Regions from separate parts of the Thermoanaerobacter brockii subsp. finnii Ako-1 genome, predicted to be linked through region 2. Evidence: a T-box and tRNA genes for the amino acid it is inferred to sense, from the RefSeq annotation. Region 2 holds a T-box; the other holds one or more tRNA genes.
What was found. The T-box of region 2 lies ahead of metG (methionine--tRNA ligase). A T-box ahead of a tRNA ligase gene usually reads a tRNA of that ligase, here a tRNA-Met.

Region 1 (3,424 bases), 450 kb from region 2:
TTCAGTGAATGAAGTATTAAAAATAAATTAATTAAACTCACTTAAAATACTGTTAATGCATTATCTTGCCCTTCATACAAAGGTATTTCAAAAAGTTTGCTAATCGCTAATGTTGAAGCACCAATCACCCATCCTTCATCTCCAAGTTCAGATACTTTTATCTGTACTTTTTTTTCATGCATTTTGAAAAAATTATTTTTTACAATATCATTTATAACAGGTAAAATAATATCTTTAGCAATCATTCCTTCTCCTGCAAGAATTATTGTTGATGGATTTAATAGATTTATCACGCTTAATAAACCATACCCCAAATATTTTGCAGACAACCTTAATACATCAATCGCAAGCATATCTCCTTCTTTTGCATATTCATAGACTTTTTCAATAGATAAATCTTCTGTTAAATCTATTTTACTTTCACTATACATTTTTATATTATCTCTAATATAATCTACTATGAAATCTTCTGAAGCATATGCTTCCAAGCAACCCCTTTGTCCGCATTCACATTTTCTGCCTTCAGCAACCAACACCATATGTCCTATTTCTCCAGCACCGCCAAAATCACCAGTATACAATTTTTTATTAATTACTATTCCTGAACCAATACCAGAACCATAAGTTACCACTATAAAATTATTTAATTCTCTTCCATGTCCATACCACAATTCAGCTAATGTATAGGCATTCACGTCATTATCAATGTATACAGGAACGTTAAATTTATTTTCTAAAATATTACCAATTTCAACATTGCTCCAATTTAACATACCAGAATATATAAGTTTTCCTTTTTGTTGATCAACTAAACCAGAAACTGCGACTCCTATACCCATCAAATTTTTGTTATAAGGAATCTTTGTAATTAATTTTTCTATGTTTTCAACCACCATGTTTAATACCGTATTACTATTTGTCCCTTTTTTAAATGGTACAACTCTCTTTTCAATAATCTCACTTTTAAGATTTGTCAAAGCAAATATCAAGTTATTCTCCTCAATTTTAATGCCTATAATATATCCGTAATTATAATTAAATTCCAAAAGAATAGGTTTTCTTCCACCTGTAGAATCAGCCTCTCCTACTTCATGAACGAGATTTTGGTTTTCTAATTCTTCAACAATGTTTGTAACAGTAGATAATCCTAAATTAAGATTTTTTGAAATATCAGTACGGCTAATAGGTCCGTTCATTCTTATTTCATTTATTACTAAAGAGCGATTAATATCTTTTATAAGTTCCTTGTTTCCTATCCTTAGTTTCATTTGCCATCACCTGTATATATAATAACATACTTTTTTCACTGAATCAAGTATTTTTAATTAAAAAAATATCCACACATTACTTTGATAGGATATAAAAAACAATAGTTTTTATGGAAGAAATTGGTAGCGGCGAGTGGATTTGAACCACCGACACTGCGGGTATGAACCGCATGCTCTGGCCAACTGAGCTACGCCGCCATATTTTTGGTTGCGGGGGTAGGATTTGAACCTACGACCTCCGGGTTATGAGCCCGACGAGCTACCGGACTGCTCCACCCCGCGACATTGGTGCCGGAGACCGGACTCGAACCGGTACGGGCTTTTAGGGCCCGCAGGATTTTAAGTCCTGTGCGTCTGCCAGTTCCGCCACTCCGGCTTCATCTCCTTGAGACAGTATTTATTATATTATATCTATATCTCTAAGTCAATAGTTTTTTTATCCACTTTTGCAACTTCAAATGAAAATTCCATTTTCATAACTTAAATTCCCGAAATTTATATAGGACTGCTCCTTCTAAATTATCCCACTCACTAACGGTTATTTCTTTGAAACTCAGCATTTCTAATATGGTCAGTAATATAGCAGTTCCCGCAATTATTATATCAGCCCTTTGTGGTTGCAATCCAAAAAATTTTTTCCGCTCTTCCAATGTAACAGACATAAATTTATCTAAAATCCTCTTAATTTCTTCTTTTTTTAGCTGATAGCCATGAACTTTTTCTTGAGAATAAATTTCCAATTGCTGAGAAACAGCAGCAAGAGTTGTTATCGTTCCCCCTATGCCGATGACATTTTCAACTTCTTTGTACTTATTAATGGAATTTACCATTGTATCTATTATATGCAACCTGATTTCATCATATTCCTCAGCTGTAGGAGGGTCATTTTTAATAAATTTTTCAGTAAGCCTCACAGCCCCAATATCGAAACTTTCTTTTACAAATTCTCTACCTTTATATGCTAATTCAGTACTTCCTCCTCCTATATCTAACACCAGTGCATTTTCCTTATTAACCCCCATCACCGCTCCCATATATCCAAACAAGCTCTCTGTTTCTCCATCTATGATTTCTACCTCTAGCCCAAGTTTTCCAATTTGCTCAAAAAAAGCATCTTTATTTTTAGCATCCCTCATCGCAGATGTTGCAAAAGCATATATAACTTCTGCGCCTTTTTCTTGGGCCAATTTCACAAAGCGTTCAATCACTTCAATGCTTCTCTGTATCGCATTATTATTTAACTTCCCCGTTTTAGATATTCCTTCCCCTAATCGAGTTATTTCAACGTCTTTTTGTATCTTGTTTATATTTTCATTATCTATGTCACATATAAGTTGGCGTATTGAATTTGTCCCTATATCAATCGCACAAATTCTCATAATAACCCCCAACTATCACAGGTAAAAACCTGTAAAATTTCTCCTTCGCTTATGAAAAATCTTCGGGCATAACCCGAAGTTAATATCCATTGCTTTTTCTATAGCCAGTATTTCTTCTCTTGGAATCAAAATTCTTTCGCAGCTGTTGCTGTCTTTCGTCTGAATCCTTTAAAAACTTAAGCAATCTCTCTTCAAAAGAACTATTAGTATTATAATTCCTATTGCTCTGCCATACAAAATCCTTTGGATCTCTTTCTTTATTATTTTTAGGCAAAGCCTTTTTGATTGACAAACTTATTCTTCCATTAGCATCCATGGACAATATTTTTACTTTTACTTTATCATGCTCCTTCAAATGCTCCCTAATGTCTTTTACATAGGTATTAGCAACTTCCGAAATATGCACCAACCCAGTTTTTCCCTCTGGTAGCTGAATAAATGCTCCAAAATCTGTGATGTTTAACACAGTGCCCTCAACAACATCTCCAACCTCAAATGGCATATAAATAAAGATCCTCCCTCTAAAAATTTTATTAATGAGTTCATTATATATTAAAATACAAAATATTTCAAGATAAATTTTTCGAAATCACTTTTTTGTCTCTTGTGTCTTAGTTTTTGAAATATCTACATAAATTATTTCTCCTTTTTTAACCAACCCCAATTTTTGCCTTGCCTCATTTTCAATAAAACTTTCACTATTCATCTGGTGAAGTAATTCATTTAAATACTTATTCTCTTTTATTACTGCAGCTTCTTTATTTTTCAAATCCCTAT
Region 2 (3,424 bases):
GGAAAAGAAGCATATAATTTGTATATTGTTGGGGGATACATAAGGGACAGGATTTTAAATAGAGAAGCTAAAGATTATGATTTTGTAGTTCAGGAAGATGCAGAGAAAATCGCCAAATTGGTGGCAGAAAAATTAGGGGGTACTTTTGTGCCTTTTATGGCGGAAAAAGGCACATATAGGGTTGTGGTAGGAGATGAAATATTGGATTTTACTAATTTAAGGGGTGAAGACATATACATAGATTTAGCTCATAGAGACTTTACAATGAATGCTATGGCTATAAAACTGACGGATTATTTTGAATTTGAATATATTATTGACCCTTTTGGTGGCATGACGGACATAAAAAACAGGAAAATAAAGCATGTTGGAATGATGACTTTTAAAGAAGACCCTTTGAGGGCTTTGAGAGCTGTAAGATTTGCTGTAACTTACAAATTTGATATTGATGAGAGTACAAAGGCTAAAATAAGAGAAGAAGCAGAGCTTATAAAACAAGTAGCGCCAGAGAGAATAATGAATGAAATTTTTATAATATTAAAAGAAAAGAATTCTCACAAATATTTAAGAATGATGGAAGATTTAAAACTTATGGAAAATATATTTGAAGAAGTTGCTAAAATGAAAGAAGTAGGAAAGTGCTATTATCACCTTACGAATGCTTGGATACATTCACTAAAAACTGTAGAAGAATACGAAAATATCATAAATTCTATGAGATTTCCCAAAGACGTATATGATATAGTTTCGGAGTATTTAGATAGAAAGCTTTCTTCTGACAACAAAGTAAAGGACATAATAAAACTTGGAGCTCTTTTTCACGATATAGGCAAACCAGAATCCATATACATTGATACTGAAAATAGAGTACATTTTTACAACCACGAGACAAAAGGAGCAGAAATCGTAAAAAAGATAGCATCAAGGATGAAAATGCCCAAAAAAGAGTCTTCTTTGCTAAAGAAGCTTGTTCTTTATCATATGAAGCCTTTGATGTACTATGTAAATGGCGGACCAACGAATAAGTCTCTTTTTAGATTTTTTTCCGAACTTAAGGATGATTCAATAGCGATTTTACTTTTATCTCAGGCTGATTTTACTGCTACAAGGCTTAATTTAGGCAAAGAGGAAGAAATACCTAGGTATACAGATTTTATTACCAGACTTTTAAAAAGGTATGTAGAATTTAAAGAAACAGAAAAACCATTACTTTCACCGCTGGATATAATAATAAATTTTGATGTAAAGGATGGGAAAAAATTAGGACAGATTTTATATGAAATAAGGAAAAATAGATTTTACGGAGAAATTCAAGATAAAAACGATGCGATTGAGTTTGTAAAAGAAAGAATGAAAATAGAGAAAGTATAAAAGAAAAAGTAGTTGACAATACTTTTTATAAAGGGTATATTAAAGAATAAATAGATATTGTAAAAGGCAATGAAGGAAAGAGTAAAAAGCTTGAACTTTTACAGAGAGTCGGGCGAGGTGCGAACCGATAAAGTTTGGGCTTTTGAAGATGGCTCCGGAGCCGTACTGCCGAAGGCTAGTAGGTTTTACCGGGAACTCCCGTTATAGAGTAAGAGTGTGTTAGCACTCTGTGAGGCATGCGTCGTGAGGTGTATGCGAAGAAGGGTGGTACCGCGACAATCTCGCCCCTTATGTGGAGGCGAGTTTTTTATTTACAAAAAAAGAGGAGGATGGATATGAAAAAGACTTTTTACATTACGACACCTATCTATTATCCCAGTGATAAATTACATATTGGTCATTCATATACTACTGTTGCTGCAGATGCGATGGCAAGATTTAAAAGGCTTACCGGATACGATGTCAAGTTTTTGACTGGTACTGATGAACATGGGCAAAAAATTCAAAGAATAGCCAGAGAAAAAGGGATGTCTCCTAAAGAATATGTAGATGGGATAGTTGAATGGATAAAAGATTTATGGAAGATAATGGATATAAGTTATGACCAATTTATTCGCACAACTGATAAATATCATGAGGAAATAGTACAAAAAATATTCACGAAATTATATGAAAAAGGAGATATATACAAGAGCAAATATGAAGGATGGTACTGTACTCCTTGTGAATCTTTCTGGACTGAGAGCCAGCTTGTAGATGGGAAATGCCCAGACTGTGGTAGACAAGTAGAAAGGGTAAAAGAAGAAGGGTATTTCTTTAGATTGTCTAAATATGGGGATAGGCTGTTACAATATTACGATGAACATCCTGATTTTATACAGCCAGAGTCAAGACGCAATGAGATGATAAACTTTATAAAATCAGGTTTGGAGGATTTATTTGTTTCAAGGAGTTCGTTTGACTGGGGTATAAAGGTACCTTTTGACCCAAAACATGTGATTTATGTTTGGATAGATGCTTTGTCAAATTACATAACTGCCTTAGGATATTCTACAGACCATGACGACGATTTTAAAAAATACTGGCCAGCAGATGTTCATTTGGTTGGAAAAGAGATAATGAGGTTCCACACAATAATATGGCCAGCAATGCTTATGGCTCTTGACTTGCCTCTTCCTAAAAAAGTGTTTGGACACGGTTGGCTTATACTGGAAGGAGGCAAGATGTCAAAATCTAAAGGTAATGTAGTAGACCCTAAAGAGTTAGTTAGTAAATATGGTGTAGATGCTGTAAGATATTTTCTTTTGAGAGAAGTTCCTTTTGGGGCGGATGGAGTGTTTTCTAACGAAGCTTTGATAAATAGAATAAATTCAGACCTTGCTAATGACCTTGGAAACTTGCTGAGTAGGACTGTTACAATGATTGAAAAATACTTTGATGGCATTCTGCCAAAACCTTCACAAAAAGAAGAGGTAGATGATGACCTTATAAATACTGCACAGAATCTGCCGAAAACCGTTGAAGAGTATATGGATAAACTTCAGTTTTCCAACGCTTTAATTGAAATATGGAAATTAGTAAGACGAGCTAATAAGTACATTGATGAAACAATGCCTTGGGTTTTAGCGAAAGATGAAAGCAAAAAGGAAAGATTAGGTACTGTTTTGTATAATTTGGCGGAAGCTTTGAGATTTATTGCAATACTTATATCTCCTTTTATGCCCAATACCCCTAAAAAAATTTTTGAACAGTTAGGAATAGAAGAGAATCTGACCACTTGGGAAAGCTTGAAATTTAGCTTGTTAAAGGTAGGCACAAGAGTAAAAAGGGGAGAAATTATATTCCCAAGGATAGATGTAAACAAAGAATTGGTTGCTATAGAAGAAAAAGCAGAAAAGGAAGAGAAAAAGATAGATTATATCACTATTGAAGACTTTGCAAAAATTCAGCTGAGAGTAGCTGAAATTTTAGAAGCGGAAAGAGTAGAGGGTTCTGACAAGCTTATAAAGATGAAGCTTAAAGTGGGAGAGGAGACGAGGCAAATTGTAGGAGG

Region 1: it has a tRNA-Met gene. The T-box ahead of metG (methionine--tRNA ligase) is inferred to sense a tRNA for this amino acid. The anticodon was not compared.

What each region holds. Positions count from the first base shown of each region.
Region 1 is NC_014964.1:288,389-291,812, reverse strand. It holds gene THEBR_RS01340 (ROK family transcriptional regulator) at 42-1,268, opposite strand; tRNA gene THEBR_RS01335 (tRNA-Met) at 1,390-1,466, opposite strand; tRNA gene THEBR_RS01330 (tRNA-Met) at 1,474-1,550, opposite strand; tRNA gene THEBR_RS01325 (tRNA-Leu) at 1,555-1,644, opposite strand; gene THEBR_RS01320 (Ppx/GppA phosphatase family protein) at 1,742-2,647, opposite strand; gene THEBR_RS01315 (S1 domain-containing RNA-binding protein) at 2,727-3,149, opposite strand; gene THEBR_RS01310 (FtsB family cell division protein) at 3,237-3,424, opposite strand, start outside.
Region 2 is NC_014964.1:2,186,676-2,190,099, reverse strand. It holds gene THEBR_RS10815 (CCA tRNA nucleotidyltransferase) at 1-1,371, shown strand, start outside; T-box leader at 1,432-1,663, shown strand; gene metG (methionine--tRNA ligase) at 1,662-3,424, shown strand, end outside.